3 regions of the Terribacillus saccharophilus genome follow, and region 2 is predicted to be linked to each of the others. Evidence: riboswitches for the same ligand, from Rfam matches in the RefSeq annotation. Region 2 holds a riboswitch; each other region holds the start of a gene.
The links. A riboswitch is a leader RNA that binds a small molecule or an ion and turns the genes downstream of it on or off. The one in region 2 is predicted to bind S-adenosylmethionine.
Positions count from the first base shown of each region.

Region 1: another riboswitch for S-adenosylmethionine. It lies ahead of GZ22_RS01445 (iron-containing alcohol dehydrogenase family protein); the one in region 2 lies ahead of GZ22_RS05230 (LLM class flavin-dependent oxidoreductase).
Region 3: another riboswitch for S-adenosylmethionine. It lies ahead of GZ22_RS13880 (MetQ/NlpA family ABC transporter substrate-binding protein); the one in region 2 lies ahead of GZ22_RS05230 (LLM class flavin-dependent oxidoreductase).

Region 1 covers NZ_CP008876.1:272,015-282,786, forward strand. Annotated here, with positions in the region: gene GZ22_RS01405 (MFS transporter) at 1-476, opposite strand, end outside; gene GZ22_RS01410 (ArsR/SmtB family transcription factor) at 481-1,524, opposite strand; gene GZ22_RS01415 (NUDIX hydrolase) at 1,599-2,102, shown strand; gene GZ22_RS01420 (DoxX family protein) at 2,126-2,488, shown strand; gene GZ22_RS01425 (tetratricopeptide repeat-containing glycosyltransferase family 2 protein) at 2,554-3,630, shown strand; gene GZ22_RS01430 (DUF456 domain-containing protein) at 3,700-4,182, shown strand; gene GZ22_RS01435 (DUF3817 domain-containing protein) at 4,212-4,505, opposite strand; gene GZ22_RS01440 (carbon-nitrogen family hydrolase) at 4,600-5,382, opposite strand; gene GZ22_RS01445 (iron-containing alcohol dehydrogenase family protein) at 5,379-6,473, opposite strand; SAM riboswitch class I at 6,553-6,655, opposite strand; gene GZ22_RS01450 (pyridoxal phosphate-dependent aminotransferase) at 6,762-7,940, shown strand; gene GZ22_RS01455 (MBL fold metallo-hydrolase) at 7,980-9,110, opposite strand; gene GZ22_RS01460 (metal-dependent hydrolase) at 9,124-9,750, opposite strand; gene GZ22_RS01465 (DUF4385 domain-containing protein) at 9,809-10,264, opposite strand; gene ddlA (D-alanine--D-alanine ligase) at 10,409-10,772, shown strand, end outside.
Region 2 covers NZ_CP008876.1:1,008,120-1,018,891, forward strand. Annotated here, with positions in the region: gene GZ22_RS05195 (maltose acetyltransferase domain-containing protein) at 1-439, shown strand, start outside; gene GZ22_RS05200 (ROK family protein) at 455-1,453, shown strand; gene GZ22_RS18825 (hypothetical protein) at 1,516-1,677, shown strand; gene GZ22_RS05210 (winged helix-turn-helix transcriptional regulator) at 1,780-2,124, opposite strand; gene GZ22_RS05215 (sulfurtransferase) at 2,391-3,230, shown strand; gene GZ22_RS05220 (aldo/keto reductase) at 3,280-4,257, shown strand; gene GZ22_RS05225 (acyl-CoA dehydrogenase family protein) at 4,299-5,450, opposite strand; SAM riboswitch class I at 5,522-5,627, opposite strand; SAM riboswitch class I at 5,755-5,857, shown strand; gene GZ22_RS05230 (LLM class flavin-dependent oxidoreductase) at 5,948-7,351, shown strand; gene GZ22_RS05235 (methionine ABC transporter ATP-binding protein) at 7,348-8,379, shown strand; gene GZ22_RS05240 (methionine ABC transporter permease) at 8,345-9,010, shown strand; gene GZ22_RS05245 (MetQ/NlpA family ABC transporter substrate-binding protein) at 9,031-9,843, shown strand; gene GZ22_RS05250 (sensor histidine kinase) at 10,267-10,772, shown strand, end outside.
Region 3 covers NZ_CP008876.1:2,763,365-2,774,136, reverse strand. Annotated here, with positions in the region: gene GZ22_RS13890 (methionine ABC transporter permease) at 1-601, opposite strand, end outside; gene GZ22_RS13885 (methionine ABC transporter ATP-binding protein) at 598-1,611, opposite strand; gene GZ22_RS13880 (MetQ/NlpA family ABC transporter substrate-binding protein) at 1,624-2,433, opposite strand; SAM riboswitch class I at 2,528-2,635, opposite strand; gene GZ22_RS13875 (cryptochrome/photolyase family protein) at 2,787-4,208, shown strand; gene GZ22_RS13870 (MerR family transcriptional regulator) at 4,279-4,605, opposite strand; gene GZ22_RS18635 (hypothetical protein) at 4,802-4,942, shown strand; gene GZ22_RS13865 (glycerophosphodiester phosphodiesterase) at 4,979-5,791, opposite strand; gene GZ22_RS13860 (GlsB/YeaQ/YmgE family stress response membrane protein) at 6,056-6,307, shown strand; gene GZ22_RS13855 (ABC transporter ATP-binding protein) at 6,492-7,616, shown strand; gene GZ22_RS13850 (carbohydrate ABC transporter permease) at 7,613-8,536, shown strand; gene GZ22_RS13845 (carbohydrate ABC transporter permease) at 8,590-9,345, shown strand; gene GZ22_RS13840 (ABC transporter substrate-binding protein) at 9,365-10,693, shown strand.

The DNA.
Region 1 (10,772 bases), 740 kb from region 2:
CCGCCTATGCTCGGTCCAATTACGATGGTAAGCTGAAATATAGCACTTTCCAGACTGTTAGCGTAATGAAGCTGCCGATCGGAAACTAGATGTGGAATGGCAGTAAACTGAGCACCCTGATAGAATTGACCAGCGAATCCGATGCACATGGATATGATACAGATTAGCAAGAGACTTATCTGTCCGGTTATAGCGAATATACTCAGCAGCAAAAAACAGAGAAAGCGCACAAAGTCCGCAATCAGCAGTACGTGCTTCCAGTTTGCGCGGTCAAGAAAAGGACCGATGAGAGGCTGCAGCAGCATCGATGCTCGCTCTACAGCTATAGCAATTGTAACTGCGATAGTGGAAGAGGTTACGTCGAGCACTAATAGCGGTAGCAAGATGCTGTAAACCTGTCCGGCCATGGAAGCCATAGTGGTGCTCATCATTAGGCGTGATAACGGATGGGTCAACGTAATTTTCTGCACAGTCATGTGATTACTCTTCCAAAAATGACTGCAGCTCATAATCTAGGGAAGCAATACTATCTTTATTTGCGTAGTAAACCTGCTTGTCTGATGCGATAAGTCCGGCAGATTTGAGCATCTTCAAATGATGGTGCAGTGTTGATTTTGCAACGGGAAGCTGCTCCGTTAATTGTTGTAGCGTATGTTCACCTTCCATTAAACGTTTTAGCAAGTGGAGTCTTGTTGCATCACCCAATGCCTTATACTTTCTTACAAGCATCGTATCTGGATTATATCTGTTTTCTGGATCGATGCTATTAGAGTGAATTGGGTAATAGAAAACCTTTGTGCCAGGCAGGTCTGCACTGATTGTCCACGGCCTGTAGTGGAAATGCGGGATAAACAGGACCGTATTGATTCCATCATCAGGTTTGTAGCTTGTACTATTTGTCACCGAGCGTATAAAGGTCAGTTTATCCATGGAGACAAGCTTTTGTTCTTTGTTCGAGATATCTCTTTCCAGCATATCCTGCAAGAGTTTCTCCTGTGGTCTGATTACTTCTTTGAACCATTTTTTCATAACAGAAATCAAGTGTTCTTTCAGGGAGGAAATATCTGCATTGGCAATAAAAGCGATATAATCCGGAAAGAAAGGGTTGTCTGAAGTCACTTCTTGCAAAGTGGTCAAGGAGCTTTCATGTCCCTGAGCAGCCCGCGTTCGATGTTTTTCAAACGCGCTTCCGATGTAGGGAAGACTCTGTTTTCGCAATGTCTGTTCCGGCATGTTCGAGACTTCATCTGTCCATTCATCTAAGGTTGTGGCATTTGAGTGGTGCAGCAGCTGTAGAAGCGTCTTCCAGGTGTTACATTGATGAATCTTATGCAGTTCAAGCTGAAGCTCATCTGAAAAGTCATTTTCGGGATCATCCCACATCTTTTCCACGTGTTCAAGCGTCCCAGCTAAGGAAGCATTTGTGACAGCGGCAATTCCTAATGCGGCTTCCCATAGTAACGATGTTTCAAAACGAATGGTATAATCATGTTTTGCTTTAAAACCTGTCTGAATTATCTGCATATCTATCACCTCGTAAATAATTCTATATTATTAGAATATTATATTCAATAAAAATCGAACAAAGGAGAAGATAAATGTATCATCGTGCATTCGGCGTATATGCTGTTATACATAAAGAAAACAAACTGCTTGTCATCCACAAAGGAAGAGGTCCATATATTAATCGCTTTGATTTACCCGGAGGAAGTCTGGAAAGCGGGGAGGGTTTGCTAGATGCTGTCATTCGTGAAGTGAAGGAAGAAACGGGTTTGACTGCATCAGTGAAGAAGCAGATTGGCGCTGTCGATTTTAAGCTTCCGTGGCAGTGGAAGGATTTTACCCATGTCCATCATACAGCGGTTTTTTATACAGCAGAGGTAAATGGAGAAATACAGATACCAGAACAATTTGCAGGGCAAGATGCGCTAGGTGCAGAATGGATGCCGTTTGAGAAATTGTTGGCTGCGAACAGCTCACCTTTGGTCATTCAGGCAATCAAGTGGTTATTGTCTTCAGAAGTGCCGTTAGAAACAGTTGTCTATTCAGAGTGGGAAATAAAAGAGGGGAGTTTTCAGGAAGGAGATCAGGGTATTAGATAAGGAAAAAAGAGGGTGCAGCTTAGGTGAAAAAAGTAGGATTGTATGTGTTCAGTCTGATGTTTATTGTGGCTGGTATTTTGCATTTTGTATTGGATGATGGTTTTGTTGCCATGCTGCCCGCGTATGTACCGCTGCGCTATACATTAATATACTTAACTGGCATTGCGGAGATTCTCCTGGCTATTGGACTACTTGTACCTGCTACCAGGAAATTAACAGCTATCGTTACTGTTATCTATTTAATTGCGATTTTCCCGGCAAACATTTACAGTGCCGTCTATGATATCCCGGTGCCGGGCTTTGAGGAGACAGACCAAACCCTACTTTATATACGACTTCTTGCACAACCAGCACTTATCTGGTGGGTTTGGAAGGTTACGAGATAAACGTATTTGCAATTCCTCGGATGGCTTCGCATATAGTGAGAATATCATGTATGCCGAGGTGACCTATGCGTTCCATCAGTTTATGTATGATCGTTAAAAATGAAGAAGAGGTACTGGCCGGCTGTTTGGAAAGTGTTCGTGATTTAGTGGATGAGATCATTATCGTGGATACAGGCTCCACGGATCGAACAAAGGAAATTGCAGCACAGTACACTTCGCGTATGTTTGATTTCAAATGGATAGATGATTTTTCCGCTGCTCGAAATTACAGCTTCAGTAAGGCAACGGGAGAATACATTATGTGGCTTGATGCGGATGATGTGCTGCTAGCAAAGGATCAGGAAGCTTTCCGTTCTCTATGGAGTAATTTGACCCTTGATGTGGACGTCGTATCGATGTTGTATCATACAAGTTTGGATGATGAAGGTCGTCCGCTTTACTTGTATAGAAGAAATAGAGTCGTGAAGCGTAGTAAGAATTTCCGCTGGCGTGGTGCTGTACATGAATACTTGGAATTTGGGGGAAATATTGTGGATTCGGATATAGCTGTCACACATCGAAAAAGCGATAAAACTTTTACGATTTCAGACCGCAATTTACGTATCTACGAGTCCTATGTCGCTTCTGGCAGGGAACTGTCGCCTCGCGATATGTTTTACTATGCAAATGAGCTAAAGGATCATGGAAAGTTTGAGCTTGCCAAGTCTTATTATATGATGTTTCTTCAATCAGAGAAGGGCTGGGTAGAGGACAATATACGAGCGTGTCAATATCTGGCGGATTGCTGCAAGGCTGAAAAAGATATGGATGGGTATCGTACTAACCTCTTTCGTTCATTCCAGTATGACCGACCGCGGCCGGAATTTTGCTGTCTAATTGGTGACTTGCTGACAGAAGATCGTAATTATCATGCAGCTGCTTATTGGTATGAGCAGGCTTTGGATTATGAAGGGAAGGAACTGCCAGGCTTCAGTGTACCTGCTTATACGACTTGGTATCCGTATTTGCAGCTGACGCTATGTTATTCTCGAATTGGTCAGCTTGAGCAGGCAAAATCAGCCCATGAAAAAGCTGTTTCCTTTAACCCGAATCATCCAAGTATCCTTCATAATACAGCATTCTTTGAGAAGCTCAGTCTTTAATTTCCTTTTACTGCTTCATATGTCATAATACGTACTATCAAGGTAAGATGTGGAGGATTAGTTGTGGCATTGGATATAATTGCTTGGATTATCATTGCGGTGGCATTCATCGCTAGTTTTGCGGGAATTGTTTATCCCGTTATTCCATCTCCGCTAATGTTATGGATTGGATTCTTAGTTTTTCAGTTCATGCTCAGTGATGGAGATTTGTCTGTATTCTTCTGGGTAGCGATGGTTATCTTGACGGTCATTTTGATCATCTCAGATATTATCGCCAATAGTTATTTTGTTAAAAAATTCGGCGGAAGTAAATGGGGCGAGCGAATCGCAGCAATCGGTGTCATTGTTGGTTCCTTTATTATCCCGCCTTTTGGAATCATTGTCGTGCCGTTCGTTGCTGTGTTTGTGACAGAGCTTGTTCAAAGAAGAACACTGAAGGAAGCTATCTATTCTTCCATCGGCTCATTGCTGGGCTTCCTTGGCGGATCGATAGCAAAGATTGTAATTCAATTGATTATGATTATCTGGTTCTTTATAGCAGCTTTCGTATAAAAAAAGCGAGCATCTCTGCTCGCTTTTTCTTATGCGTATTCTGTTTTCTGCAATCGCATATCTAAGATGTAATAACCGAATGGAATGACGGATGCGATCAGAGCTAAAATTGCCCACTTCATTCCCCAGCCAACTTTCAAGGTCGTGTAACCGGTCCAAATGACGTACAGGACGAATAAACCGCCGTGGATGGCACCTATGTAGGTGACGAAAATCGGTATATCCATCATGTATTTTAAAGGCATTGCCATGAACAATAACAAAAGCAAGGAAGTCCCCTCGAGAAACCCGATGATACGGAACCATTTCAATGTCGCTTGCATGAAAGCCCTCCCAAAAACTATTTATAAATAGTATAAGCAAGCTTGCCCCTATTTACCACTCATCGGGAGAACTTGTCATAACATTGTCAAAATATCATGTTACATCATAGATGGACGGGCGTCTGTCCTGGAATACTGGGATACGGTTTCGCACGTCATCAACTTGGTCAAGATCTGCTTCGCCGTACAAAATTGTCTCTGCTTCTCCTGCCTCAGCGATAATTTCGCCCCATGGCCCAATGATCACACTGTGCCCGGCAAATTCATTGGCAGGGTCACTTCCTGCGCGATTACAAGCAACGACGTAGCATTGGTTCTCAATTGCCCGGCTGAGCAAAAGCGCGCGCCAGTGATCCAGTCGAGCTTTCGGCCACTCGGCAACGACGAAGAGCACTTGCTGATCGTGGATCATATGCGTGCGGATGAATTCGGGAAAACGGATGTCGTAACAGATGACACCAGCTGCTCGTTTATTTCCGATGGAAAAGGAAGCGGATTTGTCACCTTGGTTCAGAAACTTCTCTTCGTCCATCAATCGGAATAAATGAGCTTTATCATATTCATGGAGCAGCTCACCTGCTGGTCCGAAGACAAGCATCGTATTATAAACACCAGTATCGGTCTGCTTGGCGATGGAACCAGCGATAATATATTTTTGATGTGTTTTAGCTAGTCTGCTGATAAAGCGCTTTGTCGTTTCTCCCTCGGTATCACTTATATTATCGAGTCTTGTCAGGTCATAGCCGGTTGTCCAAAGCTCAGGCAGCACGAGGACATCGGCCTTTTCCTGTGCCTCATTTATTAACTCTTCCACTTTTCTGTAATTGGCTTCCGGGTCACCAAAAACGATATCATGCTGAATCAAAGCGAGTTTCATTGGGTCACTCCCTTATTCGCCGCAACGAATGTCTCAACACTTCGCATGGCTTCGACTACTTTTTCTGAATCGGATACATGCATGAAATGAATGGATTCACCTGGAGCGACAGCGCCGTCTGCGGCAATTTTCATCACCTTGTCCAAATCTTCTTTTACACCAAGTTCTTTAAGTACAGTTGGTAGTCCGAGTTTTTGATAAATCGGAAGCAAAGTGCGGATCTCTTCGAATTTCTCTTCCAGTGCAAGCTGAACAAGGATACCATAAGCTACTTTGTTTCCGTGCAGCTGCTCATGTGTTTCGGCAAGTCTTGTCAGTCCGTTATGAATGGAATGTGCGCCAGCAATTCGGCCATATTCATCACCGAAACCGCCAACCATACCGCCAGCCATAATGATCGTTTCTGCAACGCGGAGAAATGCACTGTCAGCACGTTTGCTTTGCAATGAACAAATAGCAGCATCTCCTTCGGCAATAAGGATATCCCGGCATAACTTCGCTGCGTTACGGGATATTTGGACAGCAAGCGGCTGATCAGTCATGTTTTCGGTAAGTGCATCCGCTTCGTACCACTTGGCCAATGTATCGCCAATTCCGGCAATTAGATAAGGCGCAGGTGTCGTAAGCAGAAGCTTCGGCTCGACTAGCAGCATAAATGCGCTGCGTGGGAATACGGTATATTCAACGAAATTACCTGCTTCATCATAAAAAACGCTAAGCGAAGCCCATGGAGAGCAGTTAGAAACAATTGTCGGAATTAAGATGACTGGAAGACCTGCATCATTAGCAGCGGCTTTGGCAGTATCCAACACTTTTCCGCCGCCAACACCGATTATGAATTGAGCAGCTTCGTCAGCTGCGATACCTGCAAGTCTCGCTGCTTCTGCATGTGTGCACTGGCCGTTATAAGCTACGCGTTTCACTGGCAAATCGATCGGATCCAAGAATGGGGAAGCAGCTTTCCAAGAAGCATCTCCGTGAATAAGCAACCCATTGGTCCAATTCAATTCCGAAAGCTTCGCTGGAAGGCTTTCCAATATATTATCCTCACAAACGTAATAATTCGGAGCGCCTTTTATGTTGATGGTCATGTTGTCACCTCATTGATTTTTTACATAAAAAAACTCTTCCAAGCGTATCTGGAAGAGGGAAAGGCCAATGTTATCCGTCCCCTTATCCCTCAGCATCTCGCTGTTGGAATTAGCACCGTGTGCAAATGCACCGGTTGCCGGGCTTCATAGGGCCAATTCCCTCCGCCTTCTCTTGATAAGAGTGTGTGATTCATGTATGATTTGTTCATTATCGCATTCTATTTCCAACACTGTCAAGATTGGTAATAGTCAGAATAGGAAGTGCGACACAACAGGAGAGTGAGTAAGATGGATTTTCCGTTTTCGGATGCATTAAAGCGATTGCCGGAGCAGTTTTTTGCCGGCTTAGTACATAAAGTAGGTTTACTTGAAAAAGAGGGGCACGATATCATCAAGCTAGGACAGGGGAACCCTGATCTGCCGACGCCGCAGCATATCGTTGAGAAACTAAAGGAAGCTTCTGATAATCCGGCTTATCATAAATATTCACCTTTCAGAGGGTTTGATTTTCTCAAACAGGCAGTCTGTGATTTTTATGATCGGGAATACGGTGTGAAATTAGATCCCACAACAGAAGTGGCCATCATGTTCGGCTCTAAAACAGGTTTGGTGGAAATCAGCCAATGTCTGTTGAACCCAGGTGACTTAGCACTGCTTCCGGATCCCGGGTATCCCGATTATATGTCCGGCATCGAACTGGCACAAGCACGGACATCGCTCATGCCATTAACAGCTGAGAATGACTTCCTGCCTGATTATGATGCTATATCTGATAGTGATCTAGAAGAAGCAAAGCTAATGTTCTTGAACTATCCGAACAATCCGACTGCTGCAACAGCAGATCAGAAGTTCTTCGATAAAACAGTGGAACTGGCGAAAGAGCATAAATTCTGTGTGCTGCATGATTTTGCTTACGGTGCACTTGGATTTGACGGAGAAAAACCACAGAGCTTCCTGCAATCAGAAGGCAGCAAAGAAGTCGGCATTGAAATGTACACCTTATCCAAAACGTATAATATGGCCGGCTGGCGCATTGCCTTTGCAGTTGGTAATGCATCTGTGATCGAAAGCATCAATCTGATCCAGGACCATGTTTATGTAAGTTTGTTTGGCGGTATGCAAGAGGCTGCTGCTTATGCCCTGACAACGGATCAGACATGCGTGGAGGAATTGGTTCATACGTATGAAAGCAGAAGAGATGCTTTCATCGGTCATTTACGCGCTATCGGCTGGGATGTACCAGAACCAAAAGGAACCTTCTTCGTTTGGCTGCCAGTTCCCCGTGGTTACACATCTGAGGAATTCGCTGATTTGCTGCTCGAAAAGGCACATGTTGCAGTCGCACCGGGTAATGGTTTTGGAGAATATGGAGAAGGATACGTTCGTGCAGGATTGTTGGATACAGAAGAAAGATTATTGGAAGCAGCGATGCGAATCGAAAAGCTTGGTATCTTCTCAAAAGCATAAGAAAGAGCCAGTCCCGAGTGGGACTGGCTCTTTTGTCTGTTAGGTTGACACTGCGCAGCGATTTGGGCCGGATTCGATATCGGCTTCGTCTGTGCTGTCAATGACGGCTTTTCCTTGATTTGTTTCTCGGATCAGCTGGTAACTATTCGGCTGCTGGGCAGGTATACTATCCAAAACGGAGGAAGCAAATTCGCCAGCATCTTGCAGCTGCAGTCTTGGATTATTTCTGTATAGATCCTCCATACGTGCTTGGACTGTGCCATCCGTTCCGATCTCTGCCAGCTCGGAAAAATGGGAAGGAAGGACAATCAAATCCAGCGATAAGAAAGGGTATTTTTCATATAAAGTGTTGTGAAGATCCTGTACCCATTGCTCTGCTTGACCAGCTAAATCCGGACGGCCGATCGATTCGGTAAAGAGCGTATCTCCAGACAGCAGGAATGTGTCATCTACGACAAAGCTGATGCTTCCTTCTGTATGACCTGGTGAGGCAATACTGCGCATGCCTTCTTCCGTTTTTCCGAATGGAATCGTCTTACCGTCGTGTAATGGAGAGAAGGTGAATGTCGCTTCTTTTCCATCATCAGCCGGGAACCAATAAGTCGCTCCTGTTGCTTCTGCCAGCTTCCGTCCGCCGGATAAATGGTCCGCATGAAGATGGGTATCAAGGACATGTTTGATCGTCCATCCGTTTTCTTTCGCAAAGGATGTATAGACTTCGGTGAACCTTGCCGGATCTACTACTGCTGCTTCGCCATTGGAGACGACCATGTAGGAAAGGCAGCCTTTCCCAATACGCATGAATTGATAAATCTTCCCGCCATATGTGAGGTCGCCGATTTTACGGGGACTAAGCGTTTCTCCCCAAGCCTGCATGCCGCCAACGACATGGACGATATTATCCATTCCTGCTGCTTGTAAGAGGGAGACGGCTGTCTGAGCGGATTTGCCCCGATAGCACATGACATAGACAGGGTCATGTTCTGGCAGTTCTTTACGAGCCTTATCTGGGTCTGCTTTGATAGTGGCAAATGGAATATCATATCTTTTAACGCTATCAACATCAATTGACCATTCCTGAACATCCGCTTCTTGCCGGATATCAAGCAAATGAACGGTATCTTTTGCTTTTATTTTTTCTGCCAGTTCTGCTGTGTGCAATGGATTCATGCAATCGTCTCCTTTAGAAATCTTTTTTGATTATAGGAAGGAGCAGTTTGACTCCTTTCTTATTCACAGGGAATATCCTGCTGTCTGCGAGCAGGTGGCTTGCATAACCGGCTGTGCCGGCAAGCTGTGTGCCGAATAGGGCAGTCTCTTGTTCAAAGAATGTCATCAATATGTAGAAATAGATCAGCCCGATCAAGGAGTGAGTGTAAGATCGGTGAGCTAGGAAAGATGCAATCCCGATATAACATCCGCTCATGACCACCCAAGTATGCCCTGCATACAACCCGGTCAGCAGAACAGCGATGCCTGTAATCAGCAGCATGAACTTCTTATTGATTACGCGGGAGAGAACCATAATTCCTGCCCCGATTGCTAACCCGATATAACGATCTTGGCCGAATAAATTCCACATACTATATAGGATGAGCAATAATCCGATAAAAATTGTAATATTGCGGATGGCTTTATGTGAAAATGTAATTCGGTTAGAGAGGAGACCTCCTGTATCCAAATCTGGTACAAGAGCTGCGACTGCTGCTGTACAAGTCATTGTGACCGTCACAGCGCCTTCAGCATTCAATGCGGTGGCACTGGCGAAACCTGCGCCAGCTCCAATTAATAGATGTGTGATTCCTTTCATTCTAGCTGTGCCTCCAAAAGTTAGTCTTTAAAAGCATACTAGAATCTTTATGTGATGGCTATCCGTATTGTTTCTGATGCGCTTTCTTTCGAGAAAGATAATCTTCATCTTCTCTTATTTCATCCCACTTTTTTTTGAAGATCTGTGCAGATGCTGCTTTTTCATCATCGATCTGCCGGTCATACCTTTCTGTCTTGTCCGCATCCTTATATTTCTTGCCGCCCTTATAATTAGCATAGCGACGAGCGCGGGTATAACCCATTTGAATGTATTTCCTAGCCATATCCATCCCGACAAAATCATCCTGCTTGCGATATTCCTCGAACATCTCTGAAATCTTCTGGCAGGATTCCTCTGCAATATCCGGAGTCTTGAATCGCCAATGAGGAAGGATCTCACTTTTATAAGGCTCCACCATCAGCACACCTTGCTCACCGCGGCCGACACGATATTTATCCGGGTGTTTGCGAAAATCAGTTGAGGCATCAAAATGATCGTAATAGCCCATTCCCATCCCCCTGTCTCTGTTGTTAATGTATATAGTTACCGAATGTGCTCCATGTGAAACGCGATTTTTTATTATGGACATAGGAGGCAGCCGCACACGTTTGTGATAAAATGAAAGTAATGGTCTCACGTTAGAAAGGAATGGTTACAGGTGGGTAAAACAAAAGTAGGAATCGTTTTCGGCGGAAAATCGGCGGAACATGAAGTATCCTTACAATCTGCAAAAAATATTGCCGATGCAATTGATAAAAATAAATATGATGTTGTCTTAATCGGAATCGATAAACAAGGGAAATGGCAACTGAATGACAAGGCAGACTATCTGCTGAACGCAAATGATCCGAAGAATATCGAACTGAAGCCTTCCGAGCAAGGTATCGCTGTTGTACCTGGTTTGAAAGAGAAACAGCTCGTCAATCCGAGTCAAGGCGCTGTCCTTGATCAAGTGGATGTTATTTTCAGTATCCTCCACGGTACACTCGGCGAGGATGGTAGCATGCAAGGAATGCTGCGCA
Region 2 (10,772 bases):
TGAGGAAGAGCATCGTAAAGAGATACTGAAGCTGCTGTTGGGATCTGCTGATGAAACAACAACCATTATGCCAACATTTCGCTGTGATTATGGTTTTCACATCCATGTTGGAAAGAATTTTTATGCGAATTTTGATTGTGTTATGCTGGATGTATGTGAAATACGTATCGGAGATAATTGCATGTTTGGCCCTGGGGTTCATATCTACACAGCAACACATCCTCTGGAACCAGCAGAACGCAATTCTGGTCTAGAGTATGGCAAGCCGGTCACCATTGGAGATAATGTATGGATTGGCGGACGCGCGGTAATAAATCCAGGAGTTGTTATCGGCAATAATGTAGTTGTTGCTTCGGGGTCTGTTGTAACAAAGAGTGTACCTGACAATGTTGTGATTGGAGGCAACCCTGCACGTATTCTCAAAGCTATTGAAGTATAGAAGGAAGGTATTACGTTGGATAATCAGATGACAATGCAGGATCAGGTGAAAGCAAACATTATAAGAGGTATACGGCAAGCGCTGTTGAACACTCCTAGTATGTCAAAAGCGGAAATCACAAACTCTCTTTCGATAAGCTTTCCAACTGCCAGCAAGTTCATCAAGGAGATGGTGGACCGAGGAGAAGTGCTCTCCTTGGGCCTGTTACCATCTGCAGGAGGCAGGAGAGCTCAAAGTTATGCTTATAATCCTGACTTTGCACATACATTGCTAGTTTACTTGGAAAAAGAGGAAACAAAGTATGTCATCACGGATGCCTTCAACAAAAAGATACATGAAGATACTGCGGAGAGCTTCTTAAAGCAGGAGCCAAATACTTTATCTGCATTTTTGAAAAAGAAACTAGCAAATGATCCTTCCATCCGAACAATTGCAATGGGCATACCCGGAGCTGTAAACGGAGACGTAATAAGCTACATTCCTGAATATCCTCTCTATGCAAACCAAAATATGAAAGATATTTTAAATCTTCCAGTTGAAGTAGCAATTGAGAACGACATGAATGCTGCTGTTATCGGTTACCAGAACAGAAAGGGTCTAACCAGTGAAGCGTCCCTTGTCTACATATATATGGGAGCAAATGGACCAGGCGCGGGTATTCTGATTAATGGAAAACTAGTAAAAGGGCACACGATGTTCAGTGGAGAAATCTCATTTATTCCGTTAAATGATAAAGAACGATTCCTTCCAGAGAGTGGCTTTGATATAAAAGATGAGAAGTCTGTATCACTAATCTCAAAATTAATTCAAACCATCAGCGCATTGTTAAACCCGTCGCAAATTATCTTCCACCAGTCAGAAGTGAATGAGTTGTTTCTGAGTAAAGCTAACGAAAATGTAAGGCGTTATTTTCCATCAGAGCACCTGCCTGAATTGTCTGTAAGCGATTGGGATAAGGACTATAAGGAAGGGCTTTGGGATATCGCTAAATTGAAGTTGATTGATATGAAATAACTTTTTGTCAGCATGTGATAGAGGCTGGATATACTGAATCGGTTTTATAGAAGGTGATTAAAATGTACAAAATTATCATACCATCGATACTAGCGATATTTGCCTCATGGTTAATACTGCAGCTCTCACTAAATATAAGTATCTTCAAGAATCCGATGAATTACTTTATAATGTTTATCATCGTCTTTTTGTTTATTAGGATGATGAAGGACAAAAAGAAGTAGTAAGAATCCGTACATTTTAACAGCTGATGCAAATAAAAACACACTCACATAAACGGGAATTAGTCCCTGCATGTGAGTGTATTTATTTTACTGAGCCTACCATCATTCTGCCTCTTGCATATCTTTTAGCGTATTTAAATATTCTACTCCCCAAGTATCCATTGCGGAAATGATCGGACGCAATGAATTTCCTAATTCACTGAGTTCGTATTCCACTCTTGGCGGCACTTCTGCGTATGCATATCGAACTAAAATGCCGTCTTGTTCCATTGATCGAAGGTTCTGGGTCAAAACCTTTTGGCTGATACCGTCTATACTTCTCCTAAGCTCATTGAATCTTTTTCTTTCCTTTAATAATTGTTGTAAAATGAGTAGTTTCCACTTGCTTCCTATTAGGCCGACTGTCGTGGCAACCGGGCAGACTGGTAGATTTTCTTTTGCTATCAAACCGATATACCTCCATTAGTATCAAAAGGGTTGTTAGTTTAATTTATATCCCTACGGTTTCATTGTAACTTTATATCTGGAGTGACTGCAACAAAAACCTCACGGAAGGAACGCTGTAAAATAATGGCCTTCGTTGAAACTAAAAGCATTACCTTCGAGAACTTGAAGGAAACGAACATTTCTATCTAGTATATATAATATGTGTGAGGATTTTTAAAGAATAGATTTAAAGGCTTTTATTCTAAATTTGTTAGGGGTTATGCAAGGTGAATTTTGTTGTGAGTAAGGAATGGCTGTATGAACAATTAAATAATGAGCAGGTTAAAATTGTCGATTGCCGTTTTGATTTAGGGGATCCGGAAAAAGGAGACAGGCTTTATAAAAAAAGTCATATTCCTGGTGCTGTCTATTTTGATTTAGAGAAACAGTTATCCGCTCCTGTCTCAAAGCATGGAGGAAGGCACCCACTGCCACACATAGCCCAATTTAAATCCGACATTGAGAAAGCCGGAATCGACAATGCAAAGACGGTAATTGCCTATGACGGTGGAGAAGGATCTTATGCTTCCCGGTTTTGGTGGCTGCTTCGATTTTTAGGTCATGAAAACGTAGTTGTACTGAACGAAGGCTTCAAAGGTTGGGTTGAGGCAGGCTACATGACGACAGAAGATATACCTGAATATGAAACAGCTGAATTTACAGTGAATATTAGAAGAGAGATGCTGGTTTCTTATGAGGAAGTAAAAGAAGTTGTCGAACAAGAGAAAAAGTCTCCAATATTAATAGATTCAAGAGAGGATCGACGCTACATAGGAGAAGTGGAACCAATAGATAGAATACCGGGCCATATCCCGGGTGCCATCAACAAGTTTTGGGCGGAAGGATTGGAACAAGGTTCATTTAAAGATAGCAAGGAACAAAAGAAAAGATTTGCTGAGCTGGATTCTAAAGATCCAATCATCGTATATTGCGGATCAGGCGTAACAGCAGCCCCTAACTACATTGCTTTGAAAATGGCTGGGTTTGATAATGTGAAATTATATGCTGGAAGCTATAGCGATTGGCTTTCATATGAGGAGAATCCAGTAGAAAAGGGAAAAAAATAAAAATGAGATTCATGTAATATAAATTAAATTTTAGATTGGAGATCTTCACATGGACTATCAATACCTTGGTAAATCTGGTTTGAAGGTAAGCAGACTTTGTTTAGGTACAATGAATTTTGGTACAACGACAGAGGAAAAGGATGCTTTTCGCATTATGGATGCAGCACTTGATGCCGGCATTAATTTCTTTGATACAGCGAATGTATACGGTGGTGAAAATCCTGGCCTTACAGAATCTATTATTGGTAGATGGTTCAAACAAGGCGGAGGTCGAAGAGAGAAAGTAGTACTAGGTACGAAAGTGTACGGAAGCATGCGTGATGCTGCTGATGGACCAAATGATGAATCTGGATTATCAGCTTATAAAATTCGGCGCCATCTTGAGGAATCTTTAAAGCGTTTACAAACGGAACATATCGAATTGTATCAAATGCATCATATTGATCCAGCTGTAACGTGGGAAGAGCTTTGGGGAGCGTTTGAATTAGGAATCAACCAAGGAAAGATAGGCTATGTAGGCTCCAGTAACTTTGCAGCATGGCAGCTTGCCAACGCTCAAAATGCTGCAAAGAACCGACACTTTTTAGGGCTGGTATCGGAGCAGCATAAATACAATCTGAACTGTCGTTTTGCAGAATTAGAAGTACTGCCAGCAGCGAAACAACTTGGAATAGGAATGATTACTTGGAGTCCTCTGGATGGAGGTTTGCTCGGACGGAATGCTCTCAAAAAAATGCCGGGAAGTCGAAGTGATAAGATTGGTGATAAAATCAATGCGCAGAGAGCGCAATTGGAACAGTTCGGACAACTGAGTGAGGAATTAGGAGAAACACAGGATAATATTGCCCTGGCTTGGCAGCTTGCTAATCCTGCTGTTACAGCGCCAATTATCGGGCCGCGTACGGTTGAACAATTTGAAAGTACGTTACGTGTACTGGAAATCAATCTAGATGATTCTGTTTTAAAACGGCTGGATGAGATTTTCCCAGGTCCAGGCGGCTCGGCACCGTATGCATATGCTTGGTAAATAGAGAAACTCCTGGATCCACTATGGGATCCAGGAGTTTTTTACTGACGAAGCGCTGCATCCGCCAGCGAATAAACTACCGCATCATCAGTAGGCGGGTTATGTAATCCAGCCCGCACATCACGGAAATGTCGCTGTAGCGGGTTGTCTGCAGACAAACTTCTGGCTCCAACTATACGCATGCACAGATCCACAACTTCGTTAGCATTATTGGTGACAATATGTTTAGCGGCAGCTAAATCCGGACTCATTTCAAATCTCTTTTCAGGATGCTCTACCCACTTTCTAGCGGTAGAGTAAAGTACTTCTCTGGCATTGAAGAGTGCGAGTTCTATTTCACCAATTTTTCTTCTAACCTCTGGGACATCTTTAATTGGACCGGGCAAGGAAACCGGCTGGAATTCGGAAGCAAATTGAATGGTGTAGTCCCTAGCAGCAACAGCTATACCAAGGTACACAGCCGCAATCTGTAAGTACCAGCCTCTTGGAGTGGAAGTGCCTTTGTTCTCTTCCACAAGCAAAGCATCCTGATCCACAAGCACGTCCTCCAAAATCAAATCATCACTTCTTGTTCCTCTCATTGCGATGCTATTCCATGTTTCCTCCACTGAGACTCCTTCTAGAGAGTGATCGATCAAAAAGAAGCCTTTGTTTCCAGAAGGTAGTATAGTGGCGGTGGCAATGCTGTAGTCCAAAGCAACAGCCATGGAAGCGAAGGATTTACGACCATTGATCCGCCATTTTGAACCTTCCAGTTTTGCAGTCGTCCTCGGAGCTGCTCCCCTTGAAGGACTGCCTGTAGCGTTTTCTGTTTGTACTAAATTAAGAAGAATTTTGTCATGTACGATTTTGTTGTTAAGATCTTGAAAACTTTGTTCATCCCATTTTCTACTTTCGGCATTTTCCAGTACAATACCTAGCTGCCAGCCAAATGACAGAGCTGTAGGAGCATCGCCTTGAGCAAGTATCTCTTGAACTTGTAAGTACTCTACAAGGTTTAATCCTTTGCCCCCGTATTCCGTTGGCACAGTCAGCGACAAGAAGTCGTTCTCTTTTAAAGCTTGGAAGTTATCATAAGGAAATTCACCGCTTGCATCAATATGAGCTGCACGTAGCTTGAATTCTTCAGAAAGGTTTCTTGCTTGCTGTATCACTTGATCAAATACTTTCGTTTTTTCGGCGGTATCTCGCATTATCATTCTCCTTATCAACTAAATTAAAAACCTCTTTCCTGAGAAAGAGGTGAGGTTTATGTAAGCATTCTCTCTCATCTCTCAGACGTGTCAGTCTGCTGGACTTAGCACCTTACTTCAAACAAGCGGTTGCTGCAGGGTCGCTGGACCAGTTCCTACCCTGACTCTAGATAAGTTTGTTTATTCGGTTGTCGGCATAAATATAAGTCATATACGGAATATTGTCAATTATATATTTAATTTAGAAAACTTGATTGACAGGCAAAGTACTGTCCTGTATATTGAACTTTAATTCAATAAGCATTTCTTATCCAGAGAGGTGGAGGGACTGGCCCTTTGAAGCCTCGGCAACAGACTGCTGCAGTACTGTGCCAATTCCAGCAAGCTACTAGCTTGAAAGATGAGAAGAGAGTGGACGTTGTACGCCTGCGTCGACTAAGTAAGACCTCTTCTTATCCGAGAAGGGGTCTTTTATTTGTAAACATGGAGGGATAAAAATGGGAAAGCAAATCATTTTGAATGCATTTGATATGAATAGTGCAATGCATAACTCGCATGGATTATGGAAGCACCCGGAGAGTAAGCGTCATAGGCAGTATAAGGATTTGAATTATTGGGTTGAGCTGGCAAAGCTATTGGAGCGCGGTAAGTTTGATGCGATTTTTTTTGCCGATGTGCTAGGTGTATATGATGTTTATCGTAATAGTAAAGCTCCTTCTATTCGAGACGGCCTTCAGGTTCCTTTGAACGACCCTGCTTTATTGGTTTCAGCAATGGCCAGTGTTACGGATAATCTTGGATTTGCGGTTACGGTAAGCACTACATATGAACCGCCATTTGGGAATGCGAGACGTTTTTCCACATTGGATCATCTGACAAATGGAAGAGTTGCTTGGAATGTTGTGACTTCCTATTTACCGAATGCTGCTCGTAACTTTGGCTTGACCGACATGATTAAACACGATGAGCGGTATGAGATTGCTGATGAATTCCTGCAGGTTTCTTATAAGTTATGGGAAAGCAGCTGGGAGGAGGATGCAGTTGTTGAAGATATTCAGAATCAAGTTCTAGTAAATCCTAAAAAAGTGCATGAAATCAATCATGAAGGTCGATTTTTCCAGGTTGAGGGACCGCATCTGAGTGAGCCTTCGCCGCAGCGGACGCCTGTCATTTATCAAGCCGGTACATCCGAACGGGGGCGGGAATTTGCTTCCAAACATGCCGAATGTGTATTCGTTGGAGGACCTACGCCTGAACGTATCCGTTATTATGCAGAGGATATAAGGGAGAGAGCTGCCAAGCATGGACGGAATCCAGATCATGTTAAAATTTTCTCCTTCTTGAGCGTCATTGTAGCAAAAACAACAGAAGAGGCAAAGCAAAAATATCAGGAATACACGAGTCATTGGAGTTCAGATGCAGCCAAGGCACAATTTGGCGCAAGTGGCTATGACATATCCGAATATGAAGAGTTAGATCCTGACGAGCCATTTACATATGGCAAAACAACTGAAGGTGGCCACTATAAAGCAGCCTCGTTGACTAAGGATGCATCAAAGCAGCTGACAGTAGGCGAAGCATTGAAGCGATTCGATACGCCTGACAAAAGTTTGATAGTCGGGAATCCCCAAGAGGTAGCAGATGCTATCCAGCATCAATTCGTGGAATCAGGAGTTGATGGTTTTAATTTGAATCATCTTGTTACACCAGGAGATCTCGAGTCTTTTATTGATCTAGTTATCCCGATTCTTCAAGAACGCGGGCTTTATAAACAGTCTTATAAAACAGGTACTTTGAGAGAGAAACTGTTTGACTATGAATCAAGCAGACTTCCATCTGGGCATCCTGCAAGTAATTATAGACCGGTGAAAATACCGACAGGAGAGGGAGAAGAAAGGTGATAAAACTGGAGAACATTACAAAGAAGTACATCAACAAGGGCAAGCAAATCATTGGCGTTGATGATGTGACATTAACTGTTGAAGCTGGTGAAGTATTTGGAATCGTTGGTTACAGCGGAGCAGGCAAGAGTACATTGCTGCGCTGCATCAACTTGTTGGAAAAGCCATCGTCGGGAAAGGTCTTTGTTGATGGAGTTAATTTGCATGAGCTGTCGCCTAAGAATCTGCGAAAAGCCAGACAATCAATAGGTATGATCTTTCAAGGCTTTCATCTTGTCTCCTCTAAAACAGTATTTGAAAATGTAGCATTTGCATTAAGAGCTGCAGGAGCAGACAAAAAGCAAATAAAACAGCGAGTAGAGGAGCTGCTTGCCCTGGTGGGACTGGAGGATCGAAGAGATCAGTATCCAGCACAGCTTAGCGGCGGTCAAAAACAGCGGGTCAGTATTGCACGGGCGCTTGCAAATCAGCCGAAAATTCTTTTATGTGATGAAGCTACTTCTGCCTTGGATCCTGGTACGACAAAGTCGATTCTATCTTTACTTAAGAAAATAAACAGAGAACTAGGTTTGACCATCGTTGTCATTACACACGAAATGGAGGTTGTAAAAGAGATATGCAGCCGCTGTGCAGTGATGCAGGATGGAAAAGTGGTTGAGCAAGGGTCAACTTATGATATCTTCTCCGATCCTGCTAATCCGTTGACAGTATCTTTTATTCAAACAGTGCTTAATTTTGACCTTCCGGAAGAATTACTAGGAGAGATCAATGGAAAGTTAGTCAGGCTCCAATTCAAAGGCAGTATCGCTGCAGAAGCAGTTGTATCAGACATGCTGCAGGCCTTTCCTATTCGCGGTAATATTCTACACGGCAAGGTAGAGTATATTCAAAGCAAGCCGTTAGGGATTTTTGTGATGGAATTGAACGGAAATGAAGCGGAAGTAAATAAAGCAATTGCTTATCTCAGAGACAAAGTAAGCAAGGTGGAGGTGTTTGATGATGGAACGCGTAATCGCCATCTTGCCTGAATTGAACCAAGCATTTCTTGAAACGCTTTTAATGGTCTCCATCGCTTTAGCTGTAGCGATCTTGATCGGATTGCCTTTTGGGATTTTATTATTTGTAACAGATCGCGGATTATTTTTAGAAAACGTACTAGTAAAAAGAGTAGCAGGCTTGATTATCAATCTCATTCGATCCGTTCCTTTTGTCATTCTGCTTGTCTTTTTACTGCCGTTTACGCAATTTCTTCTCAATACGACCATTGGGCCTTTAGCTGCCTCTGTCTCCTTATCTGTTGCGGCTATACCGTTTTATGCAAGAATCGTAGAGTCCTCAGCCAGGGACATAGACAAGGGTGTGATTGAAGCTGCTATTGCAGTAGGTGCCTCTCCGTGGATGATTATCAAAAGTATCATCTTTCCGGAAGTCAAACCTGGCTTAATAACAGGACTAACCATTACAGCTATTAGTCTTATCGGGTATTCAGCGATGGCCGGCACGATAGGCGGAGGCGGAATAGGTGATTTGGCAATAAGGTATGGATATTATCGCTATGATAATACAATTATGTTCACTACGGTTATCGTGCTGATTGTACTCGTACAAGTTGTTCAATACCTAGGCGATCTTGTAGCAAGAGTCGTATCAAAAAGATGAATTATCAGGGGGATGGAATAATGAAAAAAGCTCTTCTAATATTTTTTGCAGCAATATTCACGGCAGTCTTAGCAGGTTGCGGTTCCGGAGAAAGCAGTGCTTCAGCCGATAAAAAAATCGTTTTAGGCGCAACCATTCCATATAGCGACATGCTTGAAAAAGGCGTAAAACCATATTTAGAGGATAAAGGTTATACAGTGGAAGTAAAGGAGTTCAACGACTATGTGCAGCCGAACAAATCGTTGGAAACGGGTTCACTAGATGCTAATCTATTTCAGCACAAAGTATATATGGATGCCTTTGCCGAAGAAAATAATATGGATCTGACTAGCGTTATTACAGTTCCCACAGCGCCTATCGGTATTTATTCAAATGAATTCAAGTCACTGGATGAAATAAAAGACGGTAGCACAGTTGCACTCGCTAATGATCCGACTAATCTGGGGCGCGGTCTTACTGTGCTAAGAGATAACGGTCTAATAGAAATCGATGAAAACGCTGATCCACTGCGCGTCACTGAGAAAGATGTCACAAGCAATCCGAAAAAATTAAATTTTGAACCTGTAGAAGCAGCCCAGCTGCCACGTACATTGGAGTCTGTCGACTTAGCTGCTATTAACGGGAATTTCGCTATATCAGCTGGCATCGACTTAGCGACTGCACTTGCACTTGACGAATTGCCGGAGGATATCCAGAACCGAGTAGTTGTCTCAACAGAAAACAAAGATGAACAATTTGTTCAAGATATAAAGGAAGCAGTAGAGTCGGAGGAATTTGCTAAGGTGATTGAGGCAGAGTTTACAGAATTTCATAAGCCGGAATGGATGGAGTAATGTATGAAGAGAGAAGGGTATTCCTTCTCTTTTTTTGTGCTTAATAGATGTAAGCTTATAGAAATGGTTCATGATACTTCTTAAAAAGAAGTACACGAAAGAATAAGTATTCTAGAGTGAAGTGCCCGAACGGGAAAGACAGAACATCCTAGTATAGTGCATACTATTCTTAAGGATATCTTTAGGAGAAAATAGATGAATAATCATGTGTACACTCAAAACAATATAAAACAAGAAAACAATAATATGGTCGCAGCAAGGATACCAGGGTTAATTTGGATCTTTGTTACTTTTACTGCTTCTTTAGTTATACAAATTGTATCGGGAAGTTCTGTTTTGCATTGCACTTCATTTAGTTTGCTGATCATTATGTTTAGTACGTTATATTGGTTTTCAAATAGGTTCCTGCCGAGGAGAGCTTGGATGTATTTTGTTGTCCAAGGATTAATTGTGTATGGAAGTGCCTTTTTAATGTACAACGTTTCTGTAACAATTATTGCATTGTTTCCCTTGCTCTTAGGTCAGCTAGTAGGGATGGTTGGGAGAAACAGAGTTGCGTTCTTTGTAATATTATCAGGTCTTTCTATTATTGCATCAGTCATCATTATTCCGAATGAAGGTTTGTTTACCTACTTTGTTATCGTTATTCCTGCTACTTTAATAATTGTTGCCTATGCTGCAATCTTCTTTAAACAGGTAAATGCAAGAATAAGAACGCAACAAATTCTGCAGGAACTGGAAGAGGCACATCACCAGGTGGAAAATCTAACGCTGTATAGTGAGCGACAGCGAATGGCACGCGATTTGCATGACACGCTGGCACAAGGAATTGCCGGTATTAAGATGCAGCTCGAAGCAATAAATGCTCACCTCACTAGTGGAAATCAGGAGCGAGCGCAGCAAATAGCACAACTGGCTATGAAAGGTGC
Region 3 (10,772 bases), 1.7 Mb from region 2:
TAATTAGGATGATGATAACGACATACATAACAACAGGCTCGAAACGCAAGTGCCCATACTGATATGCCAAATCTCCAAGACCACCAGCACCGACAAGTCCTGCCATTGCTGTAGCCCCAATTAAACCAATGGTTGCAATCGTCAGACCAAGAATCATTGTTGATCTGGCCTCTCTTATAATGACGCTCCAAATGATTTTAGTTGTGGAAATTCCCATCGATTCATAAGCCTCGATGACTCCTTTATTTACTTCAAGTAATGCTGATTCCATTAAACGTGCAATATAAGGCGCTGTATAGACAACGAGCGGAAGGATAACTCCTTCAACACCTATTGTAGTTCCGACCAAGGCTCTTGTCAGAGGCAAAAGCAAGAACAAGAGGATGATGAAAGGAATAGATCGGATAACGTTAATAATCGTATTCACGATGGAATAAAATATTCGGTTCTCTGCTTGGCCGCCTTTTCTTGTCATGACCAGCAAAATGCCTAACGGCAGCCCGATAACGATTGAAATAGCCAATGAAATATCCGTCATCAGCAGCGTCTGCCAAAACGCCTCGGTGATGTCAGTGCCCCATTCTGTCCAGAACTCTATCATGACGCCACCTCCTCAACCGTTACATGCTGCGACTCCAAGTACGAAATTGCCTTTTCCACTTCTGCCGGATCCCCTTGCAAATGGATAAGCAATTTACCAACGGAGCTAGCTTTCAGCTGATCGATTCCGCCTGCCAGTATACTTGGAACAACTTCAAATTTCTTCGTGATCGCTGCAAGAAATGGCTCATTCGAAGCTTCTCCAATAAACGTCAGTGAAACGAGACGCCCTGTAGCAGAAAGTCCTTTTTTCACACTGTCTGGAACTTGGAAATTCGCGTCATCAAAGACAAATTTCCGTGTCTGCGGATGCTGCGGTTTGGTGAAGACATCAATAACAGATCCTTCTTCCACCAGCTCACCATGATGCATAACACCAACACGATCACATATACGCTGTATGACATCCAGTTCATGTGTGATTAAAAAGATAGTGATGCCAAGCTCCTTATTCACTCGGAGCAGCAGTTCAAGAATGGATGACGTCGTATTCGGATCCAATGCACTTGTTGCTTCATCACTTAACAGCACTTCCGGTTCTTGGGCAAGTGCTCTTGCGATAGCTACCCGCTGCTTCTGACCTCCTGATAATTGGGCTGGATAGACATTTTTCTTTTCTTCCAGACCTACAATCTTCAGATACTTATCAACACGTTCCTTGATTTCATGCTTCGGCACTTTACTCAGCTTCAGTGGTCTAGCGACATTCTCGTATACTGTAGCTGTTGTCAGCAGATTAAAATGTTGGAATATCATTCCGATTTTACCTCTTGCTTTACGAAGCTGCCATTTCTTAAGCTTAGTAAGATCTACGCCGTCGATGAATACTTCGCCTTCTGTGGGACGCTCCAGTAAATTGGCACAGCGGATCAGGGTACTTTTCCCTGCTCCGCTGAATCCGATTACGCCATAGATTTCACCTTTATTGATTTTCAAGGAGACGTCTTTCAACGCCTCCACTTTCTTTTTACCAGTGGTAAAGGTCTTCGATACATTTTTCAGTTCAATCATACTGCTTCCCCCTTACCAGCTTGGAACGACAGATCCTTGGAATTCATCTTCCACAAACTGTTTAACTTCATCAGATTGGTAGATTTCTTGAATTTTCTTCACCACTTCATCGTCCGTGTTCGCTGATCTTACAACAAAGTAGTTGGACCATGGGTTGTTTTCTGATTCCTCTGCAAAGATAGCATCATCATTGATATTCAAGTCAGCGCCCATTGCAAAGTTCGTGTTGATTGCTGCTGCTGCTACTTCCGGAAGCTGAGCTGGCAGCTGAGAAGCATCCAATTCAACGATTTCCAGGTTCAGTGGATTTTCTACAACATCTTTAGCCGTTGCAGAGTTCTCTGCTTCTGGATCCACTTTCAATACTCCTGCTGTCTCAAACAATTTCAACGCACGATATTCGTTGGCAGGATCATTCGGTACAGCGATCTTGTCGCCTTCCTTCAATTCGGAAATATCCGAAATCTTATCAGTATAGATACCCATTGGGAACGTAAGTGTCTTAAATACTTCTTTTAGTTCATAACCTTGATTCTTTACTTGATCTTCTAGGAAAGGAAGTGTCTGATAGCTGTTCGCATCCAGGCTTCCATCATCTAACGCACTGTTTGGTGTATTGTAATCATTGAATGTTTTAATTTCTACATCAATACCTTCATCAGCTGCTAGTTCTTTCACTTTTTCCATTACTTGCTCATGTGGTCCACCGCTGACGCCGACTAATATTTTGTCATTTGCTAGTGCAGCAGATTTATCATTGCCGCAAGCCGCTAAGAATAATGCTAATAATCCGATAAGTCCAAAGCTTAAGATTTTTTTCATGTTGCTCTCCCCTTTTTTCTTCGCTGTCATCAACTACAATAAAAAAGCGCCTCTCTAGATTAAGAGAGGCGCATGGTATACGTATGCACTAATTCTCTTATCTCTCAGTACAGCTTTCGCCGTCTGCAGGAATTAGCACCTAGATCATCGATCTGGTTGCCGGGCTTCATAGGACCTGTTCCTCCGCCGCTCTTGATAAGAATTTCATTATACTTTTGTTGTTGATCTGTTTGTTACTTTACCTTCCAATCTAGTTATTGTCAATATAATTTTAAAATTTATAGAAAAATCAATCTGGTTTGCTCTTCACCCTGGCAGGGTAGCGAAGAGAAAAACGGAAAGTAGGTAGGCATTTGGCTACATTTGCAGTATGGTTCCGCAAAGATTTGCGGTTGCATGATCATACCGCTTTAAAACAAGCGATTGATCAAGCTACAGAGGACGACAGGATTCTACTTCTTTTCCATGTTAATCCGGATTTGAATGATAGTTTCTCCCCCCGCTATGATTACTATTATCATACATTGAAACAATTTGTAGACACATGCGTACAAAAAGAATTTCCCGTGCATTTTATTGCTGGAAAGACAGAATCTGCTTGGAATCAACTGATTGATACATGTAACGATTTGAAGCGAGTCTACTTCAATTATGACGAAGTTGGTTTTGGCCAAGAACGTGATGATCAAGTAATTCGCTATTTAAAAAAGAAAGATATTGATGTCTGCACATTCCTGGATCACCATATTCATCATGCTTCGGATATCCTGAAACAAGACAATAGCCCATACAAAGTATTTTCTGCTTATTTCAAGCAGTGGCAACAAGCTGAAAAACCTCAGATTCAAAAAGTCGATGAGGATAAATTGATGCAATATGTAATCGACCGGCGAGACGATTTTAAAAAAGGGCAAGCTGCTTATGAAGAACTTCTAGATAAGATGACGGATAAATGGCGCTATGCCGGTGAAAAACAAGGCTTAAGACGCGCTGAAAATTTCGTTGATAGAAGGATGAAAGAATATGATAAAAAAAGAGATATTCCTTCTGCAAAAGGTACAAGTATGCTTTCTCCTTATCTACGTACCGGCGCCTTATCATGCAGGACACTTTATCAAATGAGTCTGGAAAAGTTGCATAGCCATAAAGGTACAGCTGGCTATGAGACATTCATCCAGGAGTTGGCTTGGCGGGATTTCTATCACATGATCTATCATTTCTATCCCGAGACGAAGGATAAAGCCTTTCTCCCTAAATATCGAGATTTAGAATGGAATCAAGATAAAGCGATTCTGGAAAAATGGAAAAACGGTGAAACTGGATTTCCAATTGTTGATGCAGCCATGAAACAGGTTAGAAAGATTGGTTGGATGCACAATCGGCTTCGGATGATTACCGCATCCTTTTTAACGAAAGATCTGTTAATTGACTGGCGTGAGGGAGAGAAATACTTCTCAGAAATGCTTATTGATTATGATGAGGCATCGAATATCGGTGGTTGGCAATGGGCATCCTCGACAGGCACTGACGCAGTACCTTATTTTCGAATTTTCAACCCAGTAAGGCAATCCGAACGATTCGACCCAGATGGTGACTTTATTAAAAAATATCTACCGGAATTAAAAGATGTACCGAGTAATTTCATCCACACGCCGGAAAAGATGACCACAGAACAGCAGCAGCAATATAATTGTGTCATTGGCAAAGACTATCCAAAGCCTATCGTCGAGCACAAAACACAGCGAGAACGGGCGTTGGAATTATTCAAGCAATAATAAAAAGCCGGATGATAAACCATCCGGCTTTCCTGTGTACAAGGCCTCCCAACACATACGTACACACACCTTACTCTCTCTGTATACCAAAGCGGGCGTTGATTTGCCCTCGCAGCATTTGCTGGCGACTCTCTCGTTCCGCTTCTTTCCTCTTGTCTCTCAGCATCTGCTGACGAATTTCGAAGGTTTGCACACCCTCTTCCCTTTTGTTAGCGATCTCAATCAATTGCTCTACATCCGAAAAAGAGTACTTGCGATTTCCCTTCGCTGAACGTTCAGGAAAAATGAGCTTGCGTTCCTCGTAATAACGAATTTTTCGTTCAGTCAGACCAGTCAGTTCGCTCACAATGCCTATTGTGATAACTTTCCTGTTCTTGTAAGAAGGCTCGTTACTCATCTGTTCACCTCATCACCATGTGCTGTTACTACACATTATACCGTATTTATCCATTCATCCTAGTGTTGTGTGAGGAAACCTTACAAACAACAAAATAGTTCGTCAGCATCGTTAACATGTTTGATGCAATTTTTTTCGGCTATATGTATACTGATCGTAACAGCAAAAAGGGAACGCAGAAAGGAGCGTCAATCACGTGGCACTTGATCAGGAAGCCCTTGATTTAGCCAAACAGATTGTAGAACTCGACCTGAAGCGCGATGAGTGTTGGGAAGATCTTGCAGCACTTGCAGGAGACAGAGCATTCGAATTGCTTCGACTCGTTCAGAATAGATGACACGAAAAAGGAGACCTGTAAAAAGGTCTCCTTTTTTTATTTCACATAATTTGGATAATCCGTGATGATTCCGTCAACACCAGCTCGAATTAAGGGCTGTACTTCCCCAGGTGCTCGAATTGTCCAAGGCATAATCCGCATTCCACGGGAATGAATTCTGCCAACTAGCGTATCATCCTGTGTGACATTCGTAAAATGCGTATTTACATAGTCTGCATAAGTAGCTATTTTATCAAGTTTACGATTTGTGAGGTCTGCACTTCTTGACGTCAGTACACCAAGCGGAACATGCGGCAATAGCTGGGACAAATACGCAATTGATCCGAAATTGAAGGATTGCAGAATTACTTCCTCGTAAATTACATTAGCTAGTTCATATTTTTCCAGCAGCTCAGCTACAGCTTCCTCTATTCCATCGTAAAGTTCTGGTGACTTTAATTCGATAAGAAACTTTGTTTTCCCTTTATATCTTTTAATTACATCCTCTAACAACGGGATACGCTGACCTTCATACACAGAATCATATCCAGCGCCTACATCATAAGACTGCAAGGCGGTAAACGCGAGATCCTTCACATAAGCAGCTTCTTCGGGTGCATCGACAGCTGTACGATTGATCGACGTGTCATGTATGACGACAAGCTGTCCATCCTTTGTCATTTGCACATCCATCTCGATGAAATCTGCTTGCATCTCTACAGCCAAATCAAAAGCTGCGATTGTATTTTCAGGTGCAAATCCGGAAGCACCGCGATGAGCGATGACAGGCAGGATACAATTTTGAACGGATTGACTATCAAGCGACCTTGTAGTGACGGACTCGTACGATGGATTAATCTGATTCATCATTCGGATCATCTCCCTGTAGTTATCTGGATTGTAATCTTTGTACTATGAAAAGTACAAGAATTGGATGGTGATCTTTTTCATCTTCTTGTACTTTCAATATAGCGACCTTTTATTAAGCAGATGTTGAGCTGTTGTGTAGAATGATGCAGCTTATCTTAAGAACATGTAAACATGGAACAGAGCGGGATGTTTGCAATCTTGTAAGTTCGGGAATGCTATTTTTACAACACATTAAATCACATCACTTGTTTGGAGGTAGTTATTATGAGTTTCATCTTATATCTAATTGTCGGTGGTATTATCGGCTGGCTAGCAGGCTTGATTCTTGGACGTGACGTCCCAGGCGGCATCATTGGTAATATCATTGCAGGTATTGTCGGGGCATGGCTCGGCGGACTTATCTTTGGAGATTTCGGTCCAGATATCGCGGGTATGGCAATCATTCCAGCTTTAATCGGTGCCATTATCTTCGTCTTTGTATTAAGCCTTATCTTACGTAAAATGCGTAGAAAGTAATAGCACACAAAAGGGCTTGCAGGCAATATTGCCTGCAAGTCCTTTTTTTGTTTCGAGATTGTATGAGCTTTGTAAAATAAACAACCATTCTCCTTTGCTCTGTAAACGCTTTTTCACCTACACTTCACGTTAACTCAATTTTAACTCGCTATAGTATAGATGAATTCGCAGAAAGGAGCAGATTATGACACATGTAAGCTTGACTGGTTTGAAAAAATCATACGATGGCAAAAAAAATGTAATTGAGCAAGTTGATCTGCAACTGCAGCAAGGCGAGTTCTTCGTCCTTGTCGGGCCCTCAGGCTGCGGGAAAAGCACAATCCTCCGCATGATCGCTGGTCTGGAGCCGATAACTGACGGAGAATTGTTTGTGAATGGCAAGAGAATGAATGATGCACCACCGAATAAACGGGATTTATCTATGGTATTTCAAAATTATGCACTATATCCGCACTTGAATGTGGAACAAAATATCACCTTCGGCTTACATACAAAGAAAATTTCACGCGAGGAACAAAGACGCCGCTGCCAGGAAGCAGCCGACATGCTCGGCTTGGCTGATTACTTAAAACGAAAACCACGTGAATTATCAGGTGGCCAAAGACAGCGTGTTGCCCTCGCAAGAGCGATTGTGACACAGGCCCCTCTTTGCCTGATGGATGAACCATTATCGAATCTTGATGCGAAACTGCGAACCCGGATGCGCTCGGAAATCAGGCAGATACAGCGGAAGCTGGGAATTACAATGATTTATGTCACACACGATCAGACCGAAGCGATGACGATGGCTGACCGAATGATGATCCTTCATGAAGGCCAAGCCATGCAAATTGGCAAACCGCTTGATATCTACAATCATCCAGCCAACACATTTGTAGCATCATTTATCGGATCACCTGCCATGAATGTGATGGAAGCAGACGTTTCACCAAGCGGTATCGTTCTATCACCCCACTGCACTGTGCCTAACCCAATGAAGGGCAATGTGAAGGCAGCAAGCAAGAATGTTCAGGTCGGTATCAGGCCAGAGCATATCCTGTTTTCCGCTCCGGAGCAAGCAGATGCTGTAGTAGAGGTCGTTAATACTGAGGTACTTGGTACAGAGACGCTCATCACCTTTATCCTTGATAATGCTAAAGAGCAATGGATTGCCCGATGGAACGGTCAATGGCAATTCTCTGTCGGAGACCGGATACCAATCCGTTTCGACTCAGATGCTATCCACCTCTTTTCTAAAGAGAACGGAAGGATTCTATGGGCAGCCAATGACGGACAGCCAAACCAGACAGCCAGAGAGGTACTCAGATGAACGACGCCCGGGACCTGCAGCCTGTTCCATCTCAAAAAAGCCTCCCAAAGCGGAACTTATTCGCTTTCTTGGAGGGCTGGCTCTATTTGCTTCCTTCTATCATCCTGTTCGGCATGTTTGTTTTTTACCCAATGTTCCGAACCATATACTTGAGTTTCTTTCTAGCTGACCAAATGGGTCCATTCGAATTCGTCGGATTAGAAAACTACCAGTATATCCTAAGCTCAGACAGCTTTCAGAGCAGCGTTAAAGCTACCATTCTTTTTGTGCTATACACAGTACCTGCAGGTATCCTGCTTGCTCTCTTTCTGGCATTGCTTACAAATGAAAAAATTAAGGGAATTGGTATATTTCGTACGTTGTTTTCCTCAACAATGGGGATGAGCGTTGCGGCATCCAGTGTCATTTGGATGTTTATGTATAATCCTTCAATCGGCGTATTCAGCAGAATTGCCGAGTGGTTAGGCTTTCCGGCCATCCAATGGCTGCAAGATCCAGATTATGCTCTGCTTGCAGTATCTTTATCCACAGTGTGGATGAATGCAGGCTTCGCTTATCTGATCATACTTGGCGGATTACAGAATATCGATACCCACCTATACGAAAATGCAAAAGTAGCAGGCGTAAGTTATCTTTATCAGCTTCGTCGAATTACACTGCCAATGCTGTCCCCTACATTATTCTTTATCGTGACAGTATCGTTCATCAACGCTTTTCAGACATTCGGGCAAATTGACATCCTTACCAAGGGCGGACCGGTAGAATCAACGAATGTAATCGTCTATTCCATCTATAAGGATGCCTTCATCAATAATGATGTCGGGTCGGCGAGTGCACAGGCAGTCATACTATTCTTCTGTGTCCTGCTGCTGACAGCCTTGCAGTTTAAGCTTGGCGAAAGGAAGGTGCATTACCAGTGATTCTTGCAAAGCGGATCAGCCTTTATAGCGTTCTGGTGATCTGCGCGATCATCATGATGTTTCCAATTTTCTATGCTTTCAGCATCTCTTTCATGAATGGCGGAGAAGTTATGAGCGGACAGCTTCTTCCTAGCAGTCTATCATTGAATAATTACTTAGAGGTATTTCAAAAAGTGCCGCTGCTAACCTATTTGCTCAATAGTTTCGTCACATCTGCCATCGTAATGATTGGACAGCTGCTAGTCAGCAGTTTAGCTGCCTTTGCCTTTGTTTTCATGAAGTTCAAAGGTAGGGACTTCGTCTTCTTCCTGTTTATTTCAACCATGATGATACCTTGGGAAGCGACGATGGTACCGAATTTCATGACAATACAAAGTCTAGGTTGGACAAACAGCTATCTCGGATTGACAATCCCGTTTTTTGCTTTGGCATTCGGAACCTTTCTATTACGCCAGCATTTCAAGACAATCCCACAGGAGCTCTATGAAGCTTCTCAGGTAGCTGGTATTTCCAGATTACGTTTCTTCTGGAATGTCATCCTGCCTGTCAGCAGGTCCAGCTTAATCACCTTAGGTATTTACAGCTTTTTGACCAATTGGAACATGTATCTTTGGCCGCTGTTGGTCACAAATACAGAATCGGCAAGAACCGTCCAGATCGGGCTTAAGCAGCTGCAAACACAAGAAATCGCATCCGATTGGGGTATCGTCATGGCCGGTGTCGTCATCGTAATCCTGCCTACGCTGCTGCTATTGTTCGCCGGACAGAAAAAACTGCAAAAAGGTCTCACACAAGGTGCAATCAAATAAAATTGAAAGAGGTTATATGATGAAAAGACTATTAGCTGGTTTATCTGTTTTATTTGTACTGTTCCTTACCGCTTGTTCTAGTACAGATTCTGCGAGTGGTACAACTGAGGATGGCAAGACAGAAATCATCTTCTGGCATGCTATGGGCGGAGAACTAGAAGCAAGTGTCAATGCAATCGTCGACGAATACAATAGTTCACAGGATAAATATACTGTAAAACCGGTTTACCAAGGTTCATATGAGGAATCTTTAACAAAATTGAATACTGTTGCGGGTACTGCAGATGCTCCGGCAGTTACACAGATTTTTGAAGCAGGTACAAAGCAAATGATAGACAGTGGAAATATTCAGCCGGTACAGAAATTCATCGATGAAGAAAACTACGATACATCACAATGGGAAGAAAATATTTCCTCTTATTATCAAGTGGATGGCGAGCAGTATTCTATGCCATTTAACTCCTCCACTCCTGTGCTTGCCTATAATAAGGATGCATTCGAGGAAGCTGGACTTGATCCTGAACAAGCGCCACGCACTTACAGCGAGCTGAAAGAAGCTGCAGAAAAGCTAACGATTAAAGAAGGAGATAAAACGTCACAATATGGCCTTTCCATTTTGAATTATGGCTGGTTCTTTGAGGAATTGCTTGCCACACAGGGCGGTATGTTCGTCGATAATGAAAATGGACGCGAAGGCGAAGCAACAAAAGCTTCATTCAACGATGAAAAAGGTCAGAAGGTATTTGAATTGATCAGTGATATGTACGAGGAAGGAACTTTTTATAACAGCGGTCAAAATTGGGATGATATGCGGGCATCCTTCCAAACTGGCACGATGGCAATGATGCTTGATTCCTCTGCCGGTATTAAAGGACTCGTTGATAATGCCGATTTCGAGGTTGGCGTAGCTTACTTGCCACACCCAGATGATGTTGATCCACAAGGCGTCATCATCGGAGGAGCTTCCCTTTGGATGGCGAAGGATATAGAAGAGAATCAGCAGCAAGCTGCTTGGGACTTTATGAAATACTTGTCAACAGCAGAAGTACAGGCAAAATGGCATGTTGAATCTGGTTATTTTGCCATTAACCCAGCTGCTTATGAAGAAGATATCGTAAAACAGGAATGGGAAAAATATCCGCAGTTAAAAGTAACTGTTGACCAACTGCATGATACAGTGCCTAGTACAGCAACACAAGGTGCTTTGATTTCCATCTTCCCAGAAGCACGTCAGCAGATTGTGACTGGCATGGAGAGTCTATACCAAGGTGAAGATCCAAAAGCTGCATTAGATAAAGCAGCTGCCGAAGTGGACACTGTCCTTGAAAAAGGCAGTCGCAGCAGATAATGAAAACGTGAGAGCAATATGCTCTCACGTTTTTTTAATACGAAGCTCTTCCAGAACGCTTCGCTTTGCGTTTATTGAT